DNA from 3 places in the Neptunicella sp. genome. Region 2 is predicted to be linked to each of the others. Evidence: predicted binding sites of a transcription regulator. Region 2 holds the regulator's gene; each other region holds the start of a gene.
What was found. Region 2 encodes LexA, which represses DNA repair genes until DNA is damaged. Its sites were predicted from a motif close to TACTGTATNNNNATACAGTA; they were not measured.
Positions count from the first base shown of each region.

Region 1: a site for LexA is predicted at 3,120-3,139, ahead of recA (recombinase RecA). Genes of this name have one in related genera too.
Region 3: a site for LexA is predicted at 8,379-8,398, ahead of ruvA (Holliday junction branch migration protein RuvA). Genes of this name have one in related genera too.

Region 1 covers NZ_JBLWWF010000003.1:93,805-104,163, forward strand. The annotation lists gene mutS (DNA mismatch repair protein MutS) at 1-2,198, opposite strand, end outside; gene ACTD55_RS03160 (CinA family protein) at 2,543-3,040, shown strand; gene recA (recombinase RecA) at 3,187-4,218, shown strand; gene ACTD55_RS03170 (MlaA family lipoprotein) at 4,348-5,175, shown strand; gene ACTD55_RS03175 (efflux RND transporter permease subunit) at 5,153-7,582, shown strand; gene ACTD55_RS03180 (NAD-dependent malic enzyme) at 7,584-9,272, opposite strand; gene ACTD55_RS03185 (NfeD family protein) at 9,448-9,918, opposite strand; gene ACTD55_RS03190 (SPFH domain-containing protein) at 9,922-10,359, opposite strand, start outside.
Region 2 covers NZ_JBLWWF010000025.1:23,096-33,454, reverse strand. The annotation lists gene ACTD55_RS17045 (SURF1 family protein) at 1-413, opposite strand, end outside; gene ACTD55_RS17040 (DUF2909 domain-containing protein) at 425-634, shown strand; gene ACTD55_RS17035 (cytochrome c oxidase subunit 3) at 696-1,577, opposite strand; gene ACTD55_RS17030 (cytochrome c oxidase assembly protein) at 1,597-2,148, opposite strand; gene ctaD (cytochrome c oxidase subunit I) at 2,152-3,744, opposite strand; gene coxB (cytochrome c oxidase subunit II) at 3,755-4,864, opposite strand; gene lexA (transcriptional repressor LexA) at 5,192-5,815, opposite strand; gene ACTD55_RS17010 (substrate-binding periplasmic protein) at 5,947-6,690, opposite strand; gene plsB (glycerol-3-phosphate 1-O-acyltransferase PlsB) at 6,858-9,293, shown strand; gene ACTD55_RS17000 (substrate-binding periplasmic protein) at 9,543-10,359, shown strand, end outside.
Region 3 covers NZ_JBLWWF010000018.1:47,146-57,504, forward strand. The annotation lists gene ACTD55_RS14485 (M23 family metallopeptidase) at 1-304, opposite strand, end outside; gene ACTD55_RS14490 (6-pyruvoyl trahydropterin synthase family protein) at 297-1,172, opposite strand; gene yejK (nucleoid-associated protein YejK) at 1,193-2,194, opposite strand; gene ACTD55_RS14500 (DUF1414 domain-containing protein) at 2,325-2,546, shown strand; gene ACTD55_RS14505 (DUF3413 domain-containing protein) at 2,572-4,092, shown strand; gene ACTD55_RS14510 (hypothetical protein) at 4,396-4,767, shown strand; gene ACTD55_RS14515 (rhomboid family intramembrane serine protease) at 4,835-5,476, opposite strand; gene ACTD55_RS14520 (glutathione S-transferase family protein) at 5,655-6,617, shown strand; gene ruvB (Holliday junction branch migration DNA helicase RuvB) at 6,666-7,679, opposite strand; gene ruvA (Holliday junction branch migration protein RuvA) at 7,680-8,300, opposite strand; gene ruvC (crossover junction endodeoxyribonuclease RuvC) at 8,444-8,968, opposite strand; gene aspS (aspartate--tRNA ligase) at 9,003-10,359, opposite strand, start outside.

The sequences.
Region 1 (10,359 bases), on a different contig from region 2:
AGCTCAAAGTAATGGGTAGCAAACAGGGTAAAGGCGTTAATTTTTTGCGCCAGATATTCGGCACAAGCCCAGGCAAGCGATAAGCCATCATAGGTGCTGGTTCCTCGACCGATTTCATCCATCAACACCAAACTATTGGCGGTGGCATTATTAAGAATATTGGCGGTTTCGGTCATTTCGACCATAAAGGTCGAACGTCCGGAAGCGAGATCATCCGAGGCACCAATCCGGGTAAATATGCGATCAATCTGGCCTATCTGGGCATTTTCTGCCGGAATATAACTGCCAATATAGGCGAGTAATACAATCAATGCAGTTTGGCGCATATAGGTTGATTTACCCCCCATGTTAGGACCGGTGATGACGAGCATCCGGCGCTGATGATTCATGGCAATAGGGTTTGCGATAAAAGGTTGTTGCATGACTTGTTCTACTACCGGATGGCGGCCGCGATCATAATGTAAACCCACGTTAGAACTAAATTGTGGACAATGATATTGCAAGGTCTCGGCGCGTTCGGCCAAGTTGGTCAGAACATCCAACTCTGCCAGGGCATTAGCACTGGTAAATAATTCGGCTAATTGGGGCAGTAAGGTATCGAACAGTTGGTCATAAAGTTGCTTTTCTAAGGCCAAGGCACGGCTTTGGCTGGTAAGCACTTTGTCTTCATGCGCTTTAAGCTCGGGAATAATATAGCGTTCGTTATTTTTCAGGGTTTGTCGACGAATATAGTCTACCGGCACTTGATCGGCATAGCTGCGACTGATGTCGATAAAAAAGCCGTGTACTTTGTTGTAGCCCACTTTGAGAGTGGGAATACCGGTGCGCTGTTTTTCCCGTTCTTCCAACTGTTCTACATAATCGGTAGCGCCTTTGGCTAAGTTACGCAATTCATCCAACTCAGAATTAAATCCTTCAGCAATCACACCGCCATCGCGGATTAGTACCGGAGGATTGTCAATGATGGCTCGTTCCAACAGCGTGAGAAAATCGGGAAACTCGCTGATTTCTTTAGCCAGGCTGATTAACAATGGATTATCCATACTGCCAATAAATTGTTGAACCGCATGGAGTTGGCCGAATGCTTGCCGTAAACGGGCAAAGTCTCGGGGACGAGCCGAGCGCAAGGCGAGTCTGCCTAGTATGCGTTCTATATCGCCTATCTGTTTTAGGTATTGTTGTAGTTCACTGAAATCATGTTCCAGTAATGCACCGATAGATTGTTGGCGTTGTTGTAACAGGCTAACGTTGGTTAAAGGCCGGTGTAACCAGCGTTGTAACAAACGACTTCCCATGGCCGTACTGGTTTTATCCAATACGGCTATTAGCGTATTGTCGGTGCCACCGGACAGGTTATGAGTGAGTTCTAAATTCCGTCGAGTAGCGGCATCCATTAAGACAGTATCATCGAGCCTTTCTAATTGAATTTGACGAATATGTGGTAGCGCTGAGCGTTGGGTATCTTTGACATATTGCATAATACAGCCAGCGGCACGTAATCCCAGTAACGCTTTATCTACCCCAAAACCACTGAGTTCAAGGGTTCCGAATTGCTGGTTTAGCTGATTAATAGCAGTTTGTTGTTCAAACTCCCATTCTGGACGACGGCGTAATCCTCGGCGTTGTTCAATTAAATGAAGGTGTTCAAAATTATCCGGATACAGTAATTCTGCCGGCTGGGTACGCTGAATTTCAGCCAATAAGGCATCATGATCTTGTGGTTCACTGATGGCAAAACGACCGCTGCTTAAATCCAACGTGGCGTATCCGAATTGCTCTTTGTGACACACGAGGGCGGCTAATACGTTATCCTGTTTATCATCCAACAAGGATTCTTCGGTGACAGTACCTGGTGTAACGATACGTACTACTTTGCGTTCTACCGGGCCTTTGCTGGTGGCGGGATCGCCAATTTGTTCACAGATTGCCACCGATTGGCCAAGTTTAACGAGTTTAGCTAAATAATTATCCACCGCATGATAGGGAACGCCCGCCATTGGAATGGCATTACCACCACTTTTACCTCTAGCGGTTAGTGAAATACCTAATAATTCCGCCGCCCGTTTAGCATCATCAAAAAACAGCTCATAAAAATCGCCCATTCGATAAAACAGCAAAATATCCGGATGTTCGGCTTTAATCCGCAAATATTGTTGCATCATGGGAGTGTGTGGTGCCTGAGATTGTGATGAACTCATTATTATTTCTTTATTGTTAGTATGCTGGTGGACTGTTCGGGATGAACGGCCTAACAGAGTAACAAATCTGCACCATTAAGAGCAATCGGACTGGCCAGTATTTTTGCCTTGATGGAGTTGTTTCTATTCGAATAAAAACGCAAAATGCGTTGCGCTAAGCACCGTCGGAATCTGACAATATTTCATGCCCATTGGGGATTAAGTACAGTCGACAAACAGACTTATTTAAGTGACTCAACTATACTGTTTGTCCCACGGGCGGGAATTATGATTGATCAACAATGCTCAACATTCAACGACATACAGCCCCTATCATTAGCTATTGGCATTTTTAAGGACAAGCCATGATATTACCTGAGTTAAGTACCGTTTTGGCTGAGCAATTAGGCAAACTTCTGGTCTTGAATAACTGGACAATTAGTTGTGCAGAGTCATGTACCGGAGGTGGACTAGGCTATGCCATTACCAGTATTGCCGGTAGCTCCCAATGGTTTGAAAGAGGTTTCCTGACGTATTCTAATCAAGCTAAAATAGAGTTGCTAAATGTGAAGGCTAAAACCTTGCAACAATTTGGAGCCGTATCTTCTCAAGTGGTGGAACAGATGTCATTGGGGGCCAGCCAACAAGCTAATTCTGACATTGCGATTGCCATTACCGGTATTGCCGGACCGGACGGGGGGAGTGATGACAAGCCGGTAGGAACAGTGTGGTTTGGTTTAACCATTAAATCTACCACCATCAGTGATATGCAATCCTTTCAGGGGAATCGGCATCAGGTGCGGGAACAAGCAATCAATCATGCATTAAACTACTGTATAAAAATGCTGCATAGTATTGGTTAAACGACTAATTAGGCTTTACTGATCTTCCATTAGGCCAATAGAATAGTGGGTCGGGAAAATAATTTAATTTAGCACTTGTAACTGTATGGTTGTACAGTATACTGTTGTTAACTACTGTATAGAAGCTCAAAGTTGAGGAGCGAGAAATGGATGAGAATAAATCAAGAGCCCTGTCTGCCGCATTAGGGCAAATTGAAAAGCAATTTGGTAAAGGCACAATTATGCGCCTGGGTGACAGTCAGGCGTTAGATATTGAGTCTATTTCTACAGGCTCGTTAAGCATTGATATTGCTTTAGGTATTGGTGGTTTACCTTGTGGCCGGGTCGTTGAAATTTATGGTCCGGAATCATCAGGTAAAACGACGTTAACCTTGCAAGTTATTGCTGAGGCGCAAAAGAAAGGCAAAACTTGTGCCTTCATTGATGCTGAACATGCGCTCGATCCGGTTTATGCCGGTAAATTGGGGGTTAACGTTGACGATCTATTGGTTTCTCAGCCTGACACCGGTGAACAAGCGTTGGAAATTTGTGACATGCTGGTTCGCTCCAGCGCAGTTGATGTGGTCATTGTAGACTCTGTTGCTGCCCTGACCCCGAAAGCTGAAATCGAAGGTGATATGGGCGACTCTCACGTGGGCTTACAAGCGCGTTTGATGTCACAAGCTTTGCGTAAGTTAACTGCTAATATCAAACGTTCTAATACCCTAGTTATTTTCATTAACCAGATTCGGATGAAAATTGGCGTTATGTTTGGCTCGCCAGAAACCACCACAGGTGGTAACGCTCTTAAATTCTATGCTTCCGTTCGTTTGGATATTCGTCGCATCGGAGCGGTGAAAGAAGGCGACGAAGTGGTGGGTAATGAAACCCGGGTCAAAGTGGTCAAAAATAAGGTTGCGCCACCGTTTAAACAGGCTGAATTCCAGATTATGTATGGCGCGGGAATTTGTAAAGAAGCCGAGTTGATTGACTTGGGTGTTGCCCACAAATTTGTTGAAAAAGCAGGAGCTTGGTACAGCTGTAATGGTGAACGAATTGGTCAGGGTAAGGCTAACTCGGTTAAGTATTTACAAGATAATGTGGCCATGGCACAAGATATTGAACAAAAGCTTCGTGATAAATTATTGCTGGCCAAAACAGTGGCGGATGAAGCCCCGGTATCGGAAGATGTGCTGTAATCTGCGGTAAAACGTTTATTTTTTGAAGGAGCCTTAGGGCTCCTTTTTATTTTCGGCATCCGCAAAGACGTTAACAGTTGATAATGATGTGCTAGGATGATCGGATTGATGCTGTCTAAAAGGAATATTATGCGTAACCATGGCGACTTTCCTGTGCAAGGATGGATTAAGTGTTTGGTAATATCGTTACTGCTTGGCCTTTCCGGTTGCGCCAGCCAGCCCGAAAAGGTCGTTCAGGAACATGAATCGGCCATTACTGAATCGACCGCAGCGGATCCTATGGTTGTTAGCAGTTCCCATGGTGAAGATGTCATTGAGCCAACGGTTGTCGGCTATCAACCCAAAACCTTTGATGATCCTTTGGAATCAATTAACCGGCCTATTTTTGCTTTTAATGATGTGGTTTATCGTTATGCCTTGATCCCTGCTGCTAAGGGGTATTTAAAGGTTATGCCGGAACCTGCGCAACAATCAGTCTCCAATTTTTTTGCCAATATTCGCGAACCACTCAATGCTATTAACCATTTGGCTCAGGCTAATGGTGGATATATGCTAAAAAGCCTGGCTCGCTTCGTGATTAATAGTACCGTGGGGCTGTTAGGCTTTTTTGATCCTGCCACTGCGTGGTTTGATATTGAAGAGCATAAATCAACTTTGGGTGACACGTTGCATAGCTATGGTGCGGATTATGGGGCTTATTTGGTCTTACCTTTATTAGGCTCTTCCGATACTCGCAACGGGTTTTCTACTATTGTCGAAAGTGTTGCAAGTCCGCTCAACAACATTACTGATGATCCTCAAACACTATATATTCAAGCTTATGGTGGTTTTCATGATTTTGCGCCTCAAGCAGAAACCTATGAAAAACTATCGACAGAAAGCGAAGATAAATATCTGTTTTTTAGAAATTTGTATTTAGAAGGATTGTTAAGAGATGAGCAATACAAAGAAGAATAAAGGCATCTGGTTGGCCAGACTGGTCAGTGGCTATTCCAAGGCTGTAATCGCCTGCTTCATTGTATTAATTGCGTTGGCGGGATGGTTTAGTAAAAATTTCAGAATTGATGCGTCAGCCGAAACATTACTGCTAAAAAATAATAAGCTGTACATCCAGACGCAGATTATGGATAGCCGCTTTTCTCCTCAAGAGTTCATTCTGGTGGCTTATCAACCTAAGCAAGGCCCGCTCTTTAGCCAGCAGACTTTCAGCGACATTACCAAGTTAAGTGAACAGTTTAAGCAAATTGATCGGGTTGAAGCGGTTACTTCTATTCTAAATGTTCCATTGATTTCTTTTATGGATGGACTTGAGCCAGGTCTGAAAGCCAGTGACTGGACATGGCAAGCGAAGCACTATAGTCCGGAACAAATGCAGGACGTGTTATCTGATCACCCTATTTATACGGATTTATTGGTCAATCAACAGCAAAGCGCCACTGCTATCCAAATCTTGTTTAAAGCTGATCCTGAACTGGAGAAAATTGAACATAAAATTACTGAATTGCAAAAAAAGCATCTGACCAATGAATTTAGTGAACAGGATAAAGCAGAGATTGAACAGCTTAGTCAACAAGCGGATCCGATTAAATTACGCTTAAATAAGGTTCGTCAGCAAGAAATAGACAAGATTTACCAAATTGCTGATCAAGTTGAGGACCGGGCATCGATCTATTTGGGCGGTGGCCAGGTATTAGCTTACCAATTAATTAAGATCATCAAGAATGATTTACTCGTATTTGGTAGTGCGATCGCGTTGGTCATTTGTGTTTTGCTATTCGCGTTATTTCGCCAGTGGCGCTGGGTTTTTCTACCTATTATTTGCTGCGCAGGTAGTGTGGTAACGACCGTTGGTTTGTTCGGTATGCTGGATATGCGTACCACTGTTATATCGTCCAATTTCATCGCTTTACAGCTGATTTTAACTTTAGCCATTGTCATTCACCTTATCGTGCAGTTTCGCCAGTTGGCGCAAAAACACAGCGACTATAGCCAGCAGCAGTTGGTAGAAGAAACCATAAGCAGCAAAATTGCACCTTGTTTTTATGCCGGTTTAACCACCTCGGTAGGATTTGCGTCATTGATATTTAGTCATATTCAGCCGGTTATTGCATTTGGCTGGATGATGATTGTTGCGATGTTGGTGTCGACTTTGGTGAGTTTACTGCTGTTCCCTGCGTTGCTGAATTTATTACCGCTAAAACCGGTAACAGCAAAAAGTGAGCACACCTCTAAAGTGATGAGTTGGCTGACTGACATGATATTGGGACATAAAGTGTTGGTGTTTTTTATCGCAGCCGGTTTATTAGCCGCTAGTGCGGTTGGGGCACTTAAACTGGACGTTGAAAATAGCTTTATTCATTACTTTAGTGAATCCACCAAAGTACGTAAGGAACTTGAATTTATTGACCAACAATTCGGTGGCTCCACGCCGCTCGATTTTGTCTACACCGTCAAATCTGAGCAGCAAGATACGGATTTAGTGCTGAACGCTGAAACAGTACAGACGTTGCAAAAAATTCAGCATGTCATGAATCAATATCCGGTTATTGGCAAGGAAATGTCGATTGTTAACTTTACCCAGCTGGCTAAAAAACTCAATCATGGCAAGCCATTGACCGAATATGAGTTAACCGCGGTTTATCATTTATTAGATAAAGAACTATCAGAGCAACTGTTGGGGGCGTATTTTTCACCTGAACATCATCAGTTACGCATTAGTACCCGAATAAAAGACAGTACAGAAGGCTTTAATCGCGCGGACTTTTTGCAACAGTTAAGAGGCGATATTGAAGGACTCGGAATTGCATCCGACTCCTATCAACTGACTAATTTGTTTGTGCTTTATCAGGATATTTTACAACGCTTATTTGACTCTCAGGTGAGTACATTAGGTTTGGTTTATTTGGCGCTGACATTGGTATTGCTAGCGGTATTTCGGTCATTCAAGGTGGCAATTATCGCCATCATTCCCAATATAATTTCAACCATGATGATCCTGGGTTTAATGGGGTGGTTTGGTATTCCACTGGATTTAATGACCATTACTATTGCCGCTATCGCGATGGGCATCGCAGTCGATGATACGATTCATTTTGTGCACCATTATTTAAAAAGTGTAGAGCAACAATCTCAAGACGAAGCGGTAAGAGCCACATACCACAGTGTGGGATTTGCGATGTTATTTACTACCATCATTATTACTACTGGTTTTGGTATGTTGGGCTTTTCAGACTTTATTCCCAGTGTGATGTTTGGGTTGTTGACGGGATTGGCCATGTTAATTGCGTTATTAACGGATTTGACTTTACTGCCAGCGATGCTGAATAAATTTGTGGGTGCCCGCAAAGCACCCACTCACAGCTAACTTACCAGCTTACCCGTCGATATTCGCGATAAGCAGGTTTCCAGAAATTAGCCTCGATATTGTTCTGTAACGTTTCGTCGCTAATCTCTAGTGCCAGTCCTTGTTGTTGAGCAACTTTGTTAATCGCAAACGCAATTTTTCTGCTGAGTTCCGCGACTTTCGTTAACGGCGGCAGTAACTCACCCGTAGTGCTAACGGGTGACGATTGTGCCAGGGTTTCACTGGCCGCAATAAGCATCTCATTGGTGATCTGACTTATTTTTCCCGCCACCACGCCTAAACCAATTCCGGGGAAAATATAGGCATTGTTACATTGAGCGATAGGGTAACGCTGACCTTTATATTCGATAGGTTTAAATGGGCTACCAGTGGCAATAATGGCATCTCCATCCGTCCATGCTATTACATCTTCAGGATGTGCTTCGATTTGTTTAATGGGATTACTGAGCGGCATAATAATTGGCCGACTGCAGTATTGATGCATCGTTTTAATTGCTTCTTCACTAAATAGGCCGGGTTGTCCTGATACACCGATTAAGATACCGGGTTTAGCGTTATGCATTACGTCGACCAAATTGGGATATTCATCGGTATACTGCCAGTTTTGTAAATGACTTTGGCGCTGTACCAGTTTTTGTTGGAAATCCCGCAAGCCTGTCATTTTATCACTCAGTAAACCATAGCGATCCACCATAAAGACTTGCTGACGAGCTTGTTGCTCGGATAAGCCCTCAGACATCATTTGGCAAATTATTTGTTCCGCGATACCACACCCCGCAGAACCTGCACCGACAAAGACGATGTTTTGTTCCGACAGTTTTTGTTGTTTATGCAAGCAGGCGGCTAACAAGGTGCCAACCGTAACTGACGCGGTACCTTGAATATCGTCATTAAAACAGCATAGTTTTTCCCTATATTTTTCTAATATAGGCATCGCGTTGGGTTGGGCGAAGTCTTCAAATTGCAGCATTGCTTGAGGCCAGCGTCGTTTAACGGCATTAATAAATAGCTCGATAAATTCGTCATAATCCTGTTGGCCAATACGCTTATGCCTTGCTCCCATATACATCGGATCGTTAAGGAGCTTTTCGTTATTCGTGCCTACATCCAACATAATCGGCATGGTATACGCTGGGCTAATGCCGCCACAGGCGGTATATAAAGAGAGCTTGCCAATGGGAATGCCCATGCCGCCAATTCCTTGATCCCCTAAGCCCAGAATCCGTTCACCGTCAGTAACCACAATGACTTTAACCTTTTGTTTGGTGGCATTATGCAGAATATCGTCAATTTGATCGCGTTCCGACCAGGAAATAAATAGTCCTCGATTACTGCGGTATATATCGGAAAATTGTTCACACGCATCGCCCACCGTAGGGGTATAGATAATGGGCATCATTTCTTCGAGGTTTTCTTGTACCAAACGGTGGAACAACGTTTCGTTATTGTCCTGAATGTTGCGTAAATAAATATGCTTGTTAATGGGCGCCAAGAAGCTGGAATATTGCATATAAGCACGTTCAACCTGCTCTTCGATATTTTCGTAGCGCGGGGGGATCAGTCCGGCAAGGTTAAATGCTGCCCGCTCTTCCTTGGTAAACGCAGCACCTTTATTCAACAGTGGCGTTTCAAGCAGGGAAGGACCAGCATGATGGATATAAAGAGGGCGCTTGGTCGATTTTTTTATCATTGTATTATCCGGTTTAAAAATTGTGTTGTAGGACACAGAATTATTTATTCCGGTATTTTGCCAGTTTAACTAGCTCAGCACAGCACAAACTGACGATGTAATTGTAAAATTGTCTATTTTTAAAGGACATCGGAGCAGTTGCCGCACTAAAATGCGGCAATCGACAAGGTTAGTGTTATTCCTCGGCAGGGGCGACATAAAATCCCCCCACTTCAACTGCCGTCACTACAACTTTAGTACCTTGAGTTAATGGCTGTTTTAACGTGACACCGGGTTTGACTGCCCACACGATGCCTGAATAGCGATATGAGGAGAGTCGTTCGGCGGATAAGTCACTGGTGAGGGTAAACGTTAATCCGATAAAATCGGACGTTTGTCCCTGCGGCTGCACTTTGGCTTGCAATTGCTGCATCGGTCGCCAGGCAATAATGGCCAGTACAACAGAGCTTAATCCGATACTGATCAAGGCACTAGTCAGATTGGATTCCAGTAAGCCAACGTTCATCGCGATACCGGTGAGTAAAGTGCCAAGACCTAAAAAGAATAAGAACAGGGTTGCAAACCCCATTATTCCAGCTTCAATCGCAATAGCTAAAATGCCGAATGCGATTAATGTTTCAGGTAAATTTTCGCTGAACAGCTCCATGTTTTAGCCTTTATTCAGAGTGTTGACAATGCTGGTCGCTTGCGCCACTACCGAGGAAATATCGGTGGCAGAGTCCGGTAACAATACGACGGAAGATTCTTTGGCTATGGCTTGTTTGGCCTCAATGGCCAATGTAGCGAGATCAAGTTGAATCGCTTTTTGACCTTCCTCGGTTTTTGCGACGTTACCCACTTTCTCAAGTGCTTCGGCACGCGCTTCGGCAACGCGCAAAATAGCGGTGGCCTCACCCTCGGCTTTGAGAATTTGTTGCTCTTTGTCTGCTTGTGCCGCTAATACAATAGCCTGTTTTTGACCTTCTGCGACATTGACTGCGGCCTGTCTGTCTCCTTCAGACTCTAGAATTTGGGCACGTTTTTCACGTTCGGCTTTCATCTGCCGTTCCATCGCTTCCATCACCGAATGGGGTGGGACTATATCTTT
Region 2 (10,359 bases):
ACCTTTTGCAAGCCCTTTGGCAGTTGAAATTCAGGCAAACTGTCACGATTACCGTTTGCCGGCAACCACCCTAAGTTGACCGCTACGTTGCCACTATTGGTGTTTAGAATTCCCACTACATGGTATCCGGTACGGCCTTGTTCAACTCGATTATCAATTAAGAAATAGTGGGACAGGTCGAAATGTCCCGATGCGGTGACCGGATAGTCTCTAATATCACCACGTAAACTCAGTATGTCAGCCAAATTAATATCTTGCTGCTGTTTGCGCTGTTCGATTTGTTGCAAACGTAAGCGTTTTTGTTCTGCCCGATCCAGTTGCCAAAAGCCTAAACAAAGCAGGATGACAAAAGCGACTAAACTGATTAAGGTAGCAACAATGGGTAGCTTGATGTTGCCTTTGGCAATATTCATAAGGGGCTTATATGTTGATTAAAATCGTTGTTGGTGGATTATTATTACTAATGATATACAACCTGTTTCGTGCGATGTTAATCATGATCAAAGATGATCCTGATCAACCACCGATGAGTAAATTTATTGGTCGTCGTGTTCTTATCTCTGCGGCTATTATTGTCTTGCTGTTAATTGCCATTGCGACCGGACTTATCACTCCCAATCCACGTATGTTCTAGTTAAAAAAATACAATATAGAGACTCACCCCAGGGCTGAAATTATCAGCCCTGGGATACCAGTTAAAGAATATACACAAAGAAAAACAGCATTACCCAAACTACGTCAACAAAGTGCCAATACCAGCTGGCTGCCATAAAGGCGAATTGGTTCTTGGCATCAAAGTGGCCCTTTAGAATCCGGCAAAACATAATGATTAATAACAGCGTGCCTAGCGTTACATGTAAGCCGTGGAATCCGGTTAACATGAAAAAGGTATTACCATAAACACCGGACTGTAAAGTTAAGCCCATTTCTCGATAGGCGTGCACATACTCTTCTGCCTGTAAAAATAGAAAGCTAATACCCAGTAATATTGTGACCCCTAGCATGGTGATAAGCTTTTTTCTATTCCCCTGTTCCAGACCTGTATGGGCAAAATGACAAGTCACTGAAGAAACCAACAGGATAACGGTATTAATTAACGGTAATCCATACCAACCCATGGCTTCGGTTGTCGTGCCACCTGGGGTCGTTACAAGTGGCCAGATGGCCTCAAACCCAGGCCATAAAACTTCGTGTGTCATGGCGTTATTCGAAGCGCCACCTAACCACTGAGTGGAAATCACCCGGGCATAAAAAAGTGCACCAAAAAATGCCGCGAAAAACATCACCTCAGAGAAAATAAACCAGCTCATACCCTGACGATAAGAGCGACCTAACTGTCTGCTATGAATACCATTCATGGACTCATGAATTTGATCTTTGAACCACCCGATCAACATAAAAAACAGAATGGCTAAACCGGCGAGTAAAATCCAGCCACCATGGCCTTCTTTGCCTTTGGTTGCTTCAATAACAAAGTTACCGGCACCAACCGCCATTAAAAATAATGCAATTGCCCCCAAAATTGGCCATGGGCTTTGCGCAGGGACATAATATTTTTCGTATTGTTGTTCTGACATATTGTTCTCCATTACCCTTTTAATTCATTGCTACGGTTGGTTCAGTGACGTCATACAAGGTGTAGGACAAGGTAAAAAACGTAATATCATCCGGTAATTGCGGATCGATATAAAAACGTACCGGCATCATTGTTTCTTCACCGGCTTTCAATGTTTGCTGTTCGAAACAAAAACATTCGGTTTTATTTAAATACAGTGCCGCTAACCCCGGCGAAACGGAAGGAACCGCTTGACCGACTATATCCCGGTTAGCCGGGTTTTTAGCATAAAAGTCGACCTGATTAATTTCACCGGGATGGACTTTGATTTTTTGGGTTTGTGCCGAGAATTCCCACGGCATTCCGGTATTGGTGCGAGTAATAAATTCCACTGTTACCCAGCGGCTTTCATCAACAATTACACCATCATAACTGGCCGCGGTGTCATTGGTTTTGCCGTTAATACCTGTCACGTCACAAAACACGTCGTATAGCGGCACCAGTAAAAAGCCGAAACCAAACATGCCCACCACCACCAGCATAAGTTTGGTAACGGTTTTGCTATGTTTAGAAGGCTTATTAGGTGCCGTCATCGCTTATTTCACTTTCGGTGGTGTTTCAAAAGTATGATAAGGGGCAGGAGATGGAATTTCCCACTCTAGCCCTTCTGCACCTTCCCATACTTGATCTGATACAGGTTCGCCTTGTTTTTTACAGGCTTTAATCAGTAGGGTCAGGAAAATCAGTTGAGACAGGCCAAATGCAAAGCCACCAATACTGATCCATTTATTAAAATCGGCAAACTGCAGAGAATAGTCTGGAATACGTCTTGGCATTCCGGCCAGTCCAACAAAATGCATTGGGAAGAACAGTAAGTTAACTGAAATTAAAGAACACCAAAAATGCCATTTAGCCAGCTTGACGTCGTACATCCGGCCAGTCCATTTGGGTAGCCAGTAGTAGGCGGCTGCCATAATTGAAAAGATCGCACCGGTAACCAGCACATAATGGAAATGGGCAACTACAAAGTAGGTATCGTGATATTGGAAATCCACTGGCGTAAGCGCCAACATTAATCCTGAAAATCCACCGATGGTAAACAACACAATAAACGCCAGTGCGAATAACATGGGGACTTCAAAGGTTAACGATCCGCGCCACATGGTGGCAACCCAGTTAAATACTTTTACCCCGGTTGGGACCGAAATTAGCATCGTTGCAGTCATAAAGAATAGCTCCGCAAAAAGCGGCATACCGGTGGTAAACATATGGTGTGCCCATACGATGAAGGATAATAACGCGATAGACGCGGTTGCGTAGACCATTGAAGCATAACCAAACAAGGGTTTACGGGAAAACGTTGGGATTATTTGTGAGATGATGCCGAAGGCTGGCAAAATCATGATGTACACTTCAGGATGACCGAAGAACCAGAAAATATGCTGGAACATCACCGGATCACCGCCTCCAGCGGCATTAAAGAAGCTTGTACCAAAGAATTTATCAGTTAATACCATGGTGACCGCACCCGCTAACACCGGCATAACTGCAATTAACAGGAAGGCTGTTATTAACCAGGTCCACACAAACATTGGCATCTTCATATAGGTCATGCCGGGAGCACGCATATTAAATATGGTTACGATGACATTAATCGCTCCCATAATCGAAGAAGCCCCCATGATATGCACTGAAAATACAAACAAGGCGGTACTGTCATTACTATAAGTGGTTGAAAGCGGTGCATAGAATGTCCAACCAAAGTTAGGACCACCACCTTCCATAAACAGTGACGATAGCAGGATGATAAAGGCAAAAGGCAGGATCCAGAAACTCCAGTTATTCATCCGGGGTAACGCCATATCCGGCGCGCCAATCATTAATGGTACCATCCAGTTTGCCAGACCGGTAAAGGCTGGCATGACGGCACCAAACACCATAATCAGACCATGTACGGTCGTCATCTGATTAAAGAAATTTGGCTCAACAATCTGCAATCCGGGCTCGAATAATTCGGCTCTGATTACCATCGCCATGGCACCGCCAGTTAAAAACATAATAAAGGCGAACCATAAATATAATGTACCTATATCTTTATGATTAGTAGTATACAACCAGCGCTTAATGCCGCTGGGAGCATGATGTTCATGATGTTCGTCGTGTTGCAAATCGTCGGCTACGCTACTCATGATCTTTCTCCTATTGGCCTTTAATTACGGCATTAACATCTTTGGCTTGTACTGTGTCACCAGTGCTATTGCCCCAAGCATTACGTTCAAAGGTAATGACAGCGGCTAATTCTTTGAGACTAAGCTGTTTGCCAAATGCCTGCATCGCGGTACCACTAACACCATTTACGACCGTTTCTATGTGCTTGGACATGTTACCGGTGGCGATAGGACTGCCTTTTAAGGCAGGGAAAATACCCGGCAAGCCTTCACCATTACCTTGGTGGCAAGCAGCACAGGTAGATAGATACACTTTTTCACCTAACGTCATTAGTTCATCCATTTCCATATTCATTGCCAGTAATTTTTGCTCTTCTTCTTTGGCTTTGCGTTGGATAGCGGCTTGTTCATCAATCCAGGCTTGATATTCTGCTGGCTCTTTGGCAATTACGACGATGGGCATAAAACCATGATCTTTTCCACACAGTTCGGCACATTGGCCACGATATATGCCGGGCTCGTTAACTCGGGTCCATGCTTCGTTAATGAAGCCCGGATTGGCATCTTTTTTAATCGCAAATGCTGGCATCCACCAGGCGTGGATAACATCATCAGAGGTAATTAAAAAACGGACTTTTTTATTGGTTGGTACGACTAGAGGGCGATCGACTTCTAACAGGTAGTTATCACCTTTTTCCAACTTATTATGGATTTGATCTTGCTGGGTAGCTAAGACGGAATAGTACTCCACATCACTATCCATATATTTGTAGTGCCATTTCCACTGAGAGCCAGTAATAAGCACTGTGACGTCAGGATCGCTGGGATCTTCCATGGCAACGAGTGTTTTAGCGGCTGGGATGGCAATACCAATTAAGATAATAAATGGAATGATGGTCCAAACAATCTCCACTTTGGTACTTTCATGAAAGTTGGCGGGCTTAACCCCTCGAGATTTACGATGCATGACCATGGAATAAAACATGGCGCCGAAGACCACAACACCAATAACCACACAGATAATAAAAATGGTCATATGTAAATCGTAAACCTGCGCACTAATATCGGAAACCCCTTTGGTCAGGTTTAACCGCATATCATTAGCCAGCGCAGATGTAGACAATAAGGCAATTAAGGCCATCGCCCCTCTGAAAACACCTCTGTTCACGTGACATCTCCTCGTTAGGTAGAAATCATCGATCGACAAACCGCACACTAATTTGTCATATCGACATGATGAAACTTCACTTTTGTAAGTGATATTCCACTTTTTTGTTATGCATATGTAAATAAGAGTACAAGAATTACTCAATAAGGCGGTTGGCGTCCACCTTTTTATGCATAATTTACAACTAACTGATTGATTTTTGAACAAGTGTTAGTAATAACACAAAAAAGCTAACCTGTTGAGAGTTAAAACAAAGTTAGCTTGAAGAATTTTGGAAGGAATAAAAATTGAGCAGTGGGATTACATCCAGTCAGTATTGCGTATGACTCCTACGGCAATGCCTTCAATATCGAAAGGTTGTACGGAAAGGTCGACCTTGATTGGAGAAAACTCCTCATTCTCAGCATGTAATAAAACTTGACTACCTTTGCGCTCAAAACGTTTTACGGTGACATCTTCATCCACCCTGGCCACCACAACCTGACCATTACGAATATCTTTAGTGCGGTGTACCGCTAATAAATCACCGTCCATAATGCCAATGTCTTTCATACTCATACCGCTTACCCGTAATAAAAAGTCGGCACTCGGGTGAAACATAGCGGGATCGATTTTGTAATGGGTTTCAACATGTTCGTGAGCGAGAATAGGCTCTCCCGCTGCGACTCGTCCAACTAGAGGAAGCCCTTGTTCTTCAAGTAGTTCTTCTTCGCTATATTGAACTCTAATTCCTCGTGATGTTCCCGGTAGAATCTCAATCACGCCTTTTTTGGCGAGCGCTTTAAGATGCTCTTCTGCAGCATTAGCCGATTTAAAACCAAGTTGTCGAGCAATCTCGGCACGTGTGGGCGGCATGCCAGTTTCTGCCAGCGTGTCTTTAATCAGTTGCAAAATTTCTTGTTGTCTGGGAGTTAGTGGACGCATAAACAGCCTGTTTTTCTATACAGTTTCAAACAGTATATCCCGTTATATTTAAATCACAACTAAATTTGAGTATTACATTAATACCAATTTATGTGAGTCTGAAAAAGTGGCTTGTGTGCCGGTGTGATGACCTAGTCGGTTGTATAACGCATAACGTGGCGGTATAACTCGGTTTTACTCACCTTTTTATGGGCAGCAATCAACTTATCGATAGTGGCTAATGGAGTATCAATATTAGCAGCAAGCCAAGTTTGTTGTTTTAATTCGGGAATAATGTACTGCAAGGTGATTGAAGGTGGTGTATCAGCATGTTCATGAAACATCGCATTGACCGACTCGATATCATCAATCACTAAATCCACTTTACCTTTTTGTAATAGTTGCCATGATTCAGCGATGCTGGGAGTGATAATCAGATTAGTATCCGGTTTAAACCCCTGTTGTATCAGCCATTCAGTAGAAAAATCACCACGCTGCACTGCTGTCACATATTGCTTTGCATCATCTAAAGAGCCAATTTTAATCACTTGACTTGGTCTTGAAAGTGATACAAAACCCAATTGATAACTGGCGACGAATCCAATCCAGTGGAAATGGTGTTCGCGCTTTGGAGTACGAGCCATATTATAAATTAGTGTATTAGGCTGTGAGTCAGCAATATGATAGGCACGAGCCCAAGGATACACGTTAATATTGGCTTCGAAACCCGCATCGTCGAGGATTAGTCGAACTAATTCGGTGCTAATTCCGGCAACTTCTCCATCGATCAGTGTTTGATGGGGGGGCGATACTTCAGTAACAACAGATAGCGTCGGTAACGCGAAAACTGAATTCATCCAGCATAAAGACAACAACAGAATCGATTTTTTCAACATGTTTGCCAATGCTATTATGACGGTAAATAGAATAGTGCCATCATAGCGTATCCACTTATTTACACAATATAACGTTATAATGACTGTTGATTGTCGATTAATCTTCAGATTTTTCATGCCTTGCCATGCTATTCTATGGCGCAATTATTTAATGGAGTTTATTGGTTATGGCTTGGTTGCAACAGTTGTTTTCAGCAATCATTTCTATCCCGGCAAAGCTGCTTATTCGTACCAAAGTAGTTCCGGCAGATGTTCAGCAAGAATTAGGAATTGATCCACAAAAGCCGATTTTATATTTACTTAAAACCGAATCGGTTACCGATCGCCTGGCATTAAAAAATGCGGTTAAAAAGGTAGGCCTTGTCGATCCGGATGGGACGATTACGGTAGGACCACATACAATTTCTCGTTGTCTTTTTTTAGAACGACCTCAATCAGTATTTACTGATAAAGCAACGGCCAGTGATATTGCTCATACCTTCAAATTGTTATTTGAACAGCATCACTTAAATGCAGAACTTGATTTGCAAATAGTCCCAGTATCAACTTTTTGGGGTCGAGCACCCGGTAAAACCGACGCCAGTTGGCGGGCATTAATTGCTAATAAGGCATCACCAAATTGGTTACGTAAGATTTTTATAGTGCTGTTTTTGGGACGGGATAATTTGGTTTATTTTAGTAAAGCCGTATCGTCACAATACATGGCAAACGAGCATGGCTCTGATGAACAAATCGCACATAAATTGATTCGGGTGGCGCGTACGCATTTCCAGCGTCGTCGTCAGGCTGTTACCGGCCCAAGACAAATGGCTCGGGAACAAATAATTCAAGGTGTACTGGCATCAGAGTCAGTACAAGAAGCCATTGCTGATGAACAGCACAGTAAGAAGATTAGTCCAGAAAAAGCCAAAAAACGCGCCCAGGATTATGCCAATGAGATTGCCGGTGATTATCGTGAAGGGTTGATTCGGATAGCCGAAAAAATGCTGACCAAGTTATGGAATAAAGTTTATAACGGGTTGGAAATCAGACATGCAGAAAAAGTCCGCCAGTTGGCACAAAGTGGTCACGAAATTATTTATGTTCCCTGTCACCGTAGTCATATGGATTATCTGTTATTAACTTATGTCATTTATCATGAAGGACTAATGATCCCGCATATTGCGGCGGGGATAAATCTCAATTTCTGGCCAGCAGGACCTATTTTCAGACGGGCCGGTGCATTTTTTATTCGCCGCAGTTTTGCCGGTAATAAGCTATATACTGCAGTGTTTCGCGAATATCTGGAACAGCTATTTAATCGTGGTTATTCGGTAAAATATTATCCTGAAGGAGGGCGCAGTCGCACCGGGCGTTTATTACCGCCTAAAACCGGTATGCTAGCCATGACAGTACAAAGTATGTTTAAAGGACTGAAGCGACCTATTAGCTTGGTGCCGGTGTACATTGGTTATGAGCACGTTATGGAAGTGGCCAGTTACTTAAAGGAATTACGTGGCAAAGACAAAAAGAAAGAATCTTTTTGGCAAATTTTTTCAGCGATTCGCAAATTGAAAAATTATGGCACGGGGTACCTGAATTTTGGTGAGCCAATTAATTTGGGGCAGTTTATGGATAAATGTCAGCCAGACTGGCGTGATGAAGTTTTACAGAATCCAGATAAAAAACCGACTTGGCTGACACCGATGGTCAATAAATTGGCTACTGATGTGATGCAACGAATTAATCAGGCAACCGCGGTTAATGGCATGAATTTAATCTCATTGTGTCTATTGGCGGCGGATAAACATGCTTTGACCGAGTCTGAATTACACCAATGTCTTGGGGATTATCTACAACTACTGCAACAAGCTCCCTATAGCCAACTGGTTACCCTGCCTGAAAATTCCGCCCATTCATTGTTGGAACAAACACTCAGCTTGGATAAATTCACAGTCCAGGACGATAGCTTTGGACGGATTATTTCGTTGAACGAGCCCGCCGCGATAGCGATGACGTATTACCGAAACAATATTTTGCACTTATTCGTGATCCCCGGTTTGATTGCTGCGATGGTGATTGCTAATAACGGGATGCAGAAACAGCAGATTATCGACCGGGTAGCTTTATTGTTTCCCTTACTGAAAAAAGAGCTGTTCATGTATTTGGATGCATCGCAAGCTCAACAACTATGTGTCGATATGATTGAGTCCATGCGAGTAACGGGTCTTTTGCAGCAAGATGAAGAAACTATATTGCCAGCCGCTCGTTCCAGTTCGCAATATTTTTCATTAATGATGCTTAATCGTTGTATTCAAGAAACGTTGCAGCGTTATGCCATCGTATTAACGCTGGCCGAAACAGGAGACAAGCTCAGTCGTTCGGAATTAGAAAAGCAAAGTATCCGTTTTGCCGAAAGATTAGCAACATTGCATGGTATAACCGCCCCCGAGTTTTACGATAAGAATGTGATTAGCGCGTTAATTAACGCCATGCGAGAGATGAAATTACTGCACAATGACGAGGAAGGGATGCTCACGCATACTGAGCAAAGTCATTGGTTGTTGAATGAGCTAAGTGGCTGGTTAGTTGCGGATGTAGCCCAAAGTATCAAGCTTGGTTAGTTATCTTGGCTATTTAATAACTAATTGAATTTAATGTAAATAATCATTTTTTCATGCACTAGCATCGGCCAAATGTAGTTGACTACCTTTTTTACAAAGCGTATTAACATGGTTACGAAATTTTGTTTTCAGCCAGAGGTTGGGTTGTTAGTAACGAATTTAACAGGTGCAAAACTTAAGCTGTTTGGCAATGCCAAAGCGTGGAAGTGGCTCCTGTGCCTGATGTGTGGGTTATTTTGCGGCGCCGGAGTGGCTAGTGAGGAACCGGTGCAGCCTATTTTTACACTTAACTATCCGGTCAATAGTAGTAATCCCATTTATCGTCTTCAAGATCTTTACATTCAAGACGTTGTGCGTCTTGCGTTTCAGCAATCTGGAGTTGCGCTTGATTTTCACAACGTACCTATTCCTACCTTGCCGCAGAGTCGCAGTATTAGTCTGATCCAGCAGGGAGTCTATGACGTGCATTGGATGGCGACCAGTCAGGAGCGTGAGAAGCAATTATTACCTGTCCGAATTCCCCTGTTTAAGGGATTAATCGGTTGGCGATTGATGTTTGTACATCAGGACAATGTAAAACGGTTTGCAGCTCTTGAAACAAAACAGAATTTACAGAAATTGACTGCTGGGCAAGGAAGAGACTGGCCGGATACCAAGGTGCTGGAAAGCAATGGTTTCCGTGTATTTAAGGCGACTACTACGGCTGGGTTGCTGCAGATGGTAAGCCTGAAAAGAGTTGATTACTTTCCTCGCTCGGTGATCGAAATATGGCATGAGTACAATCTTAAGCAATATGACGCCATCGTGATTGACCCGACATTTGTGCTTCAATATCCAGCGGCGCAGTATTTGTTTGTACGTAAAGACAATCAAATATTGCATGACATTCTCGAAACGGGGTTGAATAAAGCCATTGCTAACGGCACGTTTGATCAACTTTTTTACCAGTATTTCGGGTCCATGTTAAAGGATGCCAATCTTAAACAGCGTAAGATTATTAGGTTGGATAATCCAATGATGTCCGCGCAAACTCCCCTCGGCAGGAAAGAGCTTTGGTACAGTATTG
Region 3 (10,359 bases), on a different contig from region 2:
TTTTCGGCGGCAGGCCTTTAATCCGTTCTATTTTGTACTCACGTTTAGTTAAAGTGAGTGTTTTATGCTGTTTTGTTTGCCCGGGCTGCGCCCACTCCAATTGATGGGTAAGCTTTGCCTCACGGCTAAAACCAAACACGAAATCCCCTTGCGGAGAAACCTTTAACGCATCGCCATCCAACCAAACTGACGTGTCTGCCACCGTTTTACCAACAATCATACTGCCTTGGGTCATTTCGCCACGCAATTCCATTGCTGCAAGATTAAAACCAACCAATAACAATAAAATCAGCAATTTATGCATGCGCAATTGCTCCTTTGCCAACTCCTTCAAAGGCCAATACTTTAAAATTATGCTGCCCTGCCAGCTTTTTCTGCTCATCAGCCATAAATTGCGCCAAACATTCAACCGTCGAATCGGTCGTGACCAAATCGCACTCGTTTTTAGGCATAATTAACTCAAAACGGCCTTGTGACGACTCATAGGCAAAACAATAGTGTTGAGCCAATGACACTTCAGGTAATTGTAATAACAAGGTCTCAGACGGCACGATATCTTCATCAGTGCCAATATAAATATCTTGCCAACGGTCGGCCCAATATTGTTGCCACTGCTCGCTTTGTTCATCATCTTGATACACCAGCACCTTGGAACGATGACCATGGGCAATACGTTGGCAATTTCCATCATGCTTTTTTAAGCCATGGGTATAATGGTAATAAGCGCTCGTAATGACCTCGGTACGCAGGGTCAATTCCAAACCTGCCACATTTTCAGGTAAATGAGTGGCAATAATATCTTTCAGATATTGGCTTACCGATGCCATATTGACCTCAGCACTATAAACAAAGGCATAGGCTTCAGCCGGGCAGTTTAAATGGATAGATTGATCGTCGGGTCGATTAAAATCCACCTGGACCATATCTGTGATTTCATTACGTTGAATCTGGGTATAGGCATGTTCGGCCGGGATCAGTAATTTGTGATCAACGTATTCATCAATTAAGGCTTTAAGGCGTTTTTTAACCTTGGAAAAATCCAGTACCATGCTCTCTTCATTCAGATCGCCATCGAGGATTACATCGACAATCCAGCTTTCCCCAACCATTCCCCGCTCTGGACACAGATAAGAGAAATCCATTACGGTCAGATCATTTACAAACAATTGCATGAGTAGTCACGCTCTCCAAATTAAGACGATTTTAATAATTGATCTTTTAAGTTAGGCGGTATGCCTTTGATCAATAAGGTATCACTATGCGGATCATATTGTACCCGCTCACCCAATAATTTGCGCTCAAAACTAATGGTTAATCCACCGCCAGCACCACTAAATTTATTGAGGCTTTTAATTACTGCGGGATCAGCCTGAAAGGTTTCTTCAATAACCTGTTCACCTGCCCGGGCAAAATCAACAAAACTGGCGCTGCCCTGCGGCAACTTTTCCGCCAGCTCGCTAATATTAACATCTTCACCCTGTTCTATTTTTTCTTTGTAATAGCTGACCATCTGTTGACGGCCCTGATGTTTTTCTTCTGGTGCGAGTTGTTCAGATTGAAAATACTCATCCACTACATTCACTAACTGCTTATTTTGTTGTTTAACATCGACGAGTTCCTCACAGCCCAAAAAGGCTAAAAAGAAATCCGATACTTTGCGCCCTGCCATGCCCTTGATGAAGCTGACATAACGATTAGCATCAGGGTTAATTCGACGCTCGGTTAAATCAATTCTGGTCGCCAGTTGCATTTTGGCCAAATCTAGATGGTCACTGTAATTCAGCTCCAGACTACGATCGATCTCCACATGCTGCTTGGTATTGAGTAAACCAATAAAAATATAATCAGTGGCTAAAAATTGATATTGGCAAAAGACTAAAAATCCAGTCTCAATTTTACCAAACTCAAGTAGTGTTTTTTTCAGCATCTCGGTGGTGGCCAAACTGAACTGGTAAAAGCTGTGTTGATCTTCACCTAACGCTTGCAATAACGAGGTAAAATTACCCTCTTCGGCAGGAGCTAATCCCCCCACACCTTTGCCCGGCTTACCGGCATAAACATGATTGAGTTGTTCTGCTAAGGTTTCGATTTGAGGGGTAACCTCGAAACACTGACTACGGGGAACCATGACCAGTTCTTGTGCTTCATTAATCGCTAACTGATGTACCACAAAATGATGAATGATCGCGCTCATAGGGCGAATTTACCTCTTAGATTTATACAGCCCAGTTTCCGCAACTGCACTCATGCAGTGCAGTTAATATGGAGCTGGCTGAAATTAATTGCTACTATGTCGCATATTATATGAATGAGACACTTTCCTCATGCCACAACAGTCTAAATATTCCGATCAGCAATTCGAATTACTCACCAATGACATAATTGAAGCACTGGAAAAACATCAGGCCAGTCGCGATTTATCCATTATGGTATTGGGCAATATCATCACCAATATATTTCACCATCAGGTAAAACCCGCTGACCGTGTGCAAATGGCCGAGCAGTTTACCCAAGTTTTATTAAAAAGTGTTAACTCCAGTCATTAAAAACATAAAGAATTAGACAAACACTATGATATTAACAGAAACACCACGACGACAGCGTGTAACCAAACTGGTTGGATGGGGTCATTGGTTTGCATTTTTCAATATTTTTATCGCAATCATTATCGCGTCCATTTATATCTTTAATTCACGCCTGCCCGATACCGCTTTTGGCGCTTTGTATTTATTAACTAACTGGTTTGGACACATCAGCTTCCTGACGTTTATCGGTTTTGTGATTTTAATCCTGCCACTGTGTTATCTCGTGCCCAATGTCAAAGTGGTTAAAACCACTGCCTCGGTCATAGCCGCAGTGGGTTTGGCATTATTGGCTTTTGATGCCTTGCTATACAACAAATACGGTTTACATGTGAGTTTTAATTCGGCTGAGTTATTACGTTACGAAACCAACAACGTCATCGCGAATTTTAACTGGCAGCAATGGGGATTTTTAATCCTGTTATTTGTGGTTTGGTTGTCTTTTCAACTTATTTTAGCCAATGCCTTATGGCAACGGATTGACCGATTTCGAGTAAAGAAAATTGGCCAACCGGCGGCGGTGTTCTTTATTGCCTGTTTTGTCTGTAGTCATGCCAGTCATATATGGGCAGATGCCCATTTATATCAACCTATAGTGCAACAGGATGACATGTTTCCGCTGTCTTATCCCGCGACTGCCAAGACATTAATGGCCAAGTACAACATGTTGGACCGGGAAAGCTATCAACAGCGTAAAGAATTACAATTAGATCGCCGGATTCAACAAGTTAATTATCCGACCTCTCCGATGTATTGCGCTATCAATCAACAAACCAATATCAACCTGCTAGTGGTTAGTCATGGTGATATTGATCCGATGGCCAAACAACATAATTTAACCCAGTTACACGACTACTACGATATGTCATCCAATGCCATATCTGGCCAGTTCAACATTATTTATGGCCTACCGGAACTGTATCAAAATGCGATGCATGATATTCCGCCGGTGCTCCTCGATTTACCCAGTAAGTTGGGATTGTCGACTTATGTGTACGCGCCTGGATTTAAATTTGGTAATAGCAGCTGGGAAGCGTTTGCATCCCGTTTCATCGACATAGTTCCTCATCTGGCGATCGGTTTTGTTAGTCCGGAACAGGCTAAACAGCTATTAAATCAATTCGATTACACTCAGGGACAATTACTCATCACCCAGTTACAGAGCAATTCCGCTGTGTCCACTTTTTCGAATATTAATAATTTGCAATCGGCCGTGGTTAGCGGTCATCAAGATTTGGCCCCCACGTTACTGAATCTGATGGGATGCAGTACTGATTCTGATGTGTACAGTACTGGCCAGAATTTACTAAAACCACGACGGGAATGGCTAGTCACCAGTTTAGGTGACAAAATCATTATGCTGAACCAATCCCATCGGATTGAAGTGGACAGCAACGGCAACCATAAAACCTATGATCGCTTAACCGGTGAAGAAATATCAACTGAACTCAATACCAGTATGTTGAGTCAGGGCATCAAACACTTAAGCCGTTTTATCGCTAAAAATTAAACGCCTCTGCGGGATAGCGATAATAGCTGTCCCGCACGGCTCTCCCCTCTCATTTATGGTCTAATTGTTTCAAAGGACTAACCGGCATTCCGGTTCACCATCCATTCCCCTCCTTCTCCCCCTAATAACCATCAACAAGAAAACCAAAAAACACATTTAATCTTTATTTATCAATATTTTATATTAAATATTTCAATTACATGTTGTGTTACATTTACGCATAAACAATTACAGCTTTTTTCAGCGCTCCTATCGACACTAACCTCAGGCATTGAGCCTTTTCAATTAAATGAGGATAGAAATATGTTGAATTTAAAAACCAGTTTTATTATCGCTGCAGTTAGCCTTCCACTTTTGGCGAATGCCGCGACGACTTATGTTGCAGCAGATAATTCCAGAGAATCAAAGTTGTGTGTTAGTGCGGCTATGGATAGTCGGATTGGATTTTATATTACCTACAAAAAGTCAGGTAAGGGACTGCACTATATTGCCAATAGTATTACCTGTAATAATTTACTAATCGGTGATTTTGCTAACCAAGCAGGCAACACCCTTAATGCCAATCACCTTGCCAAATTTCAGCGAGTTAAAGGTCATGCACTAATCAAAGACTATGCGTTGACAGACAAGCAAAATGATAGTGAAGATAAAATTGTGCTGGTACATGGCGGCTAAAATGTGCAAATTCACAACCGAATATCACCCGATGGCTGATATTCGGTCGTGACCAAAAAGAATTGGGTTAATCGGTTTTATTTTGCCACTCATCACCGATAATCGGATCGTCGTCGTCTTTACCTTCCCAAGTGTATTTTTTCTCAACCGGTTTGGGATCGCGACGCCCGAATATTAATGCACACAACGACCCCGTTACCGCGCCAAAGAAATGATACTCAAAGGATATATGCGCTTCTCGCGGGAATATCGTCATCGTCATACTGCCGTATAATAAAAATACGATCATCATAATGGCGACTGAACGTTTATCACGACGTAAGATACTGGCTACCAATAAAAAGAAAAAAATCCCGTGCGACAAGCCACTGGCACCAATATGTGTCGCTTCACGGGCAAAACACCATACCCCCAGCCCTGAACCAAGCCATACAATCCCCAACACCCACCAGCGTGACTTCGGGTATCCATATAACAAGAGTGTGCCTAATATTAACGTCGGCAAGGTATTACTGAAAATATGATTAATAGAGCCGTGAATTAACGGTGCCGCGACAATACCGATTAATCCTTGCACATGCAGTGGCAATACACCAAATACTGACAAATCCCAATCAAAAAATATCTCTCCCAGTTTTACCCACCACAATAGACAGACAAATAATAAGGACAACAGGAAGCTGTTTTTAAATCTATTATCGGACGCCATTTTTCAACTCAATTGTTGCTAATAGCAACTAGATTGGGGCTGTTCAATAAATTAAAACCGTTAATTATGCCTATTTTCATTGCAAACTTTCTATTCACTAGCATTAAATTCATGTGTATTTACAGCTATATTAGTATTTATCGACAACATTCAACAATGGAGAAAAACGGAGACATTAATGAGCAAGGTTAATTCAAGCTGGAAAAGTAGTATCGACAATGGTGAATACCACCGCAAAGATTCGCAATTCAGGAGCTGGATTACAGCTGATGGTGACTCCGGCTTCAAGGCGGAACCAGACAGGTATCACCTGTATGTTTCATTAGCGTGTCCCTGGGCACATCGAGCGCTGGTATTTCGTTGGTTAAAAGGGTTACAAGATTTGATTGCGGTCAGTGTGGTTCATCCTGATATGCATGAGAAAGGATGGCGTTTTAAGCATACTGCCAAATCCAGCCGGTTATATGCGACCACCGGTGATACTCTATACGGGAGTGAATATTTATCGGATTTATACTATCAATTTTCGCCGGACTATCAGGGAAATATCACTGTACCGCTGCTGTGGGACCACAAGCAACATGTCATCGTCAACAACGAATCTGCCGATATCATCCGCATGTTCAATTCTGCCTTTGATCATATTACCGGTAACCAGCTAGACTTTTATCCATCTGATTTACAGTCACATATCGACGAAATTAATAATCTGGTATACCACAACGTTAACAATGGCGTATACAAAACCGGTTTCGCCACCACACAAGACGCCTATGATGAAAATGCCAATAAACTGTTTTCGGTATTGCAACAACTAGACAGTATTCTGGCCAACCAGCGTTATTTGACCGGGCCACGAATTACCGAAGCGGACTGGCGATTGTGGACAACATTAGTCAGATTTGACGCGGTATATCACACTCATTTCAAGTGCAATTTAAAACTGCTGAAGGACTTTGAACATCTTTATTACTTTATGCTGGACCTATACCAACAACCCGGCATTGCCCAGACGGTCAATATGAACCATATCAAACGTCATTATTACACCAGTCATGAATCCATTAACCCCAATAAAATCATTCCACTGGGACATCAGCAAAACTGGAATGAAGCGCACCAACGGGAGAAAATTGGCTAACGGGTTAACATCGGGGGCGGATAATAATCAATAGGACCGGCCTCCGACTTATTCCGTCACTGGGCTATAATCAAAACCGAAATGCAAAAACGCCCGTTGTGACGCAATCCGACCTCGGGGAGTGCGCTGTAAAAAGCCCTGCTGAATCAAATAAGGCTCAATAACATCTTCAATCGTATCTTTTTCTTCACCAATAGCGGCAGCGAGATTATCCAGCCCCACTGGACCACCATGAAACTTTTCAATAATACAATTAAGCAGTTTACGATCCATATAATCAAATCCTTCGCTGTCTACATCGAGCATATCCAGCGCACTGGCCGCCACTTTGTCGTCAATCACACCATTGGACTTAATCTGAGCAAAATCCCGCACCCGACGCAATAATCGGTTGGCAATACGAGGAGTCCCCCGCGAGCGGCGAGCAATTTCAATCGCACCTTCATTGCCCAATTGTTGATCCAGATAACTGGCCGAACGCAAAATAATTTGGGTTAAGTCTTTAATATTGTAAAACTCAAGCCGTTGCACAATACCAAAACGATCACGCAATGGTGAGGTCAATGACCCTGCCCGCGTTGTCGCCCCCACCAGCGTAAAAGGCGGTAATTCCAGCTTAATCGAACGAGCAGCAGGCCCCTCGCCAATCATAATATCCAACTGATAATCTTCCATTGCCGGATAGAGTATTTCTTCCACTACCGGGCTTAACCGATGTATTTCATCGATAAATAACACATCGTTTTCTTCCAGATTAGTCAGTAGAGCCGCCAAATCACCGGCTTTTTCTAACACCGGGCCCGATGTGGTTTTAATATTCACGCCCATCTCATTAGCGACAATATAGGCCAACGTGGTTTTACCCAGTCCCGGTGGGCCAAAGATCAGCAGGTGATCGAGAGGATCCTTGCGTTGCCGTGCTGCCTCGATAAAAATTTCCATTTGAGCACAAACATGATCCTGTCCGGTATAATCGGCCAGTAGCTTGGGTCGAATGGCGCGATCCAGTGCTTCGTCTTCTTTATCCGCTTTGGGCTGAATCAATCTATCTGCTTCTATCATTTACGCCATCGCTCTTAACGCTTCACGGATCAATTGTTCGCTACTCATGTCATCCTGATAAACTGCTTTTATCACCTGCATCGCCTGAGCATTTTTATAGCCAAGAGCCAGTAAGGCACTTAGAGCCTCTTGTTTACTATCATTCAATTGTACGAAGGTAGATTCTGTATTTGACTGGCCAGCAGGCAAAGCAACATTTTCAGAGGCTGTCAGGGCAATATTTTTAAGTCGATCGCGCATTTCAACCACTAACCGTTCGGCGGTTTTTTTACCCACCCCCGGTAATTTAACCAAACTGGACACATCATCGAAGTTAACGCACTGAATAAATTGCTCGACGGACATCCCCGACATAATGGTCAACGCCATTTTAGGCCCAACCCCATTCGCTTTGATAAGCTCTCGAAACAAGGAACGCTCCGACTGATTCACAAAACCAAACAGTAATTGTGCATCTTCACGGACCACAAAATGAGTGTAAACAATGGCTTCTTGTCCCACCTCAGGCAATTGATAAAAGCTGGTCATGGGAATTTGAATATCGTATCCCACTCCACCGGCTTCAATTAATACATCGGGGGCTTGTTTTTCGATTAGAGTACCGCGAATTCGGCCTATCACATGACATCCTTTATGCTTTCTATTGAACTAACCTGGATGAAAATTCCCCGTTAGTAACAACGATATTAGAACATAGACTACTGTATAAAAACACATTGTCAATATACAAATAATAGACGCAAGCAGATTAACGGCGAAGTGGATTATTTGCGCAATCGTCCCCTAACGGTCTTACTTGCTTGGCCCGACAATTTTATCAAGCTTTGGTAACTGTGGCCGTGACACAGCGCCACCGCCAGAGCATCGGCCGCATCCGCTTGTGGGGTACCGGGAAGTTTTAATAAATAGGTGACCATATGCTGGACCTGACTTTTATCAGCCGCACCTTTGCCCACCACGGCTTGCTTAATTTGCCTAGCGGAATATTCTGCTACAGGAATATCATGTCGCGTCGCTGCCACGATTGCCGCCCCGCGAGATTGGCCGAGCTTAAGTGCAGAATCCGGATTACGCGCCATAAAGACTTGTTCGATGGCAAACATATCCGGTTTGAACTGCTCTATAATTTGGCTCACACCGGCAAATATTTTTTGCAATCGATTGGGAAGTTCATCGGTACCTAAGCGAATACAGCCACTGCCCAAGTATTCGAATTTACTCCCCTGCTGACGAATGACACCATAACCAGTCAGCCGTGAGCCGGGATCAATTCCCAAAATAATAGGCATAACTAATCCCCGCCCGACTCGTTATTATCCGGCTTTATTCACCGGCCTTATCTTCCGCTTTCACTACCGTTTGGATCGCCAGTTCCTGCAACTGCTCAGGGTTGGCATATCCCGGTGCATCGGTTAATGGGCATGCCGCGGTGGTGGTTTTCGGGAATGCCATCACATCACGTATAGAGGTTGCGCCAGTCATTAGCATCACCATACGATCCAAACCAAAAGCCAGTCCCGCATGAGGTGGCGTTCCGTATTGCAACGCATCGAGTAAGAAGCCAAATTTGCTACGCGCTTCCTGTTCATCAATCCCCAAAATATCAAACACTTTGGATTGCATTTCCTGATGGTGAATACGCACCGAACCACCACCCAATTCACAGCCGTTCAAAACCATATCGTAAGCATTGGAAATGGCACTGCCCGGATCAGCAGCCAGTTGTTCTGGCGTCATATCTCGTGGTGCGGTAAAAGGATGGTGTAATGCGTAGAACTGACCATCGACTTCTTCAAACATGGGGAAATCTACCACCCACAACGGTTTCCAGTCACCTTCAAGCAAGTTCAGATCTTCACCCAATTTCAGGCGTAACGCGCCCATGCTCTCGGTCACAACCGTTTCGTTATCGGCACCAAATAACAAAATATCGCCATTGTTGGCCTTAGTCGCTTGCAAAATGGCTTGTGCAGTCGGCGCATCCAGGAATTTAAGAATGGGCGATTGTAGTCCGTCCAGACCCGCATCGATGTCGTTAACCTTCATCCATGCCAACCCTTTAGCACCATAAATGCCTACATACTTGCCGTAATCGTCAATCTGCTTGCGAGATAATTCAGCACCGCCGGGCACGCAGATGGCGACAACACGTCCTTTGGGATCATTTGCCGGACCAGAAAACACTTTAAAATCTACGTTTTTAACCAATTCGGCCACATCGGTAAATACCATCGGGTTACGTAAGTCCGGTTTGTCACTGCCGTATAAGCGCATTGCATCGGCATAAGTCATTCGGGGAAAATCACCCAAATCAACGTTAAGTAAATCGTTAAACAAACCACGGATCATTTTTTCGGTGATGGCCATCACACCTTCGGCGTCCAAAAAGGTGGTTTCAATATCGATTTGGGTAAATTCGGGTTGACGATCAGCCCGCAAATCTTCGTCACGGAAGCACTTTACGATTTGATAATAGCGATCCATGCCAGACATCATCAGCAACTGTTTAAACAATTGTGGAGACTGGGGTAACGCAAAAAACTGGCCCTTGTGCGTACGACTTGGCACCAAGTAATCCCGCGCACCTTCTGGCGTGGCTTTGGTTAACATTGGTGTTTCAATGTCCAAAAAGCCTTGCTCTTCGAGATAACGACGCACGGCACCTGTCACTTTGGCGCGA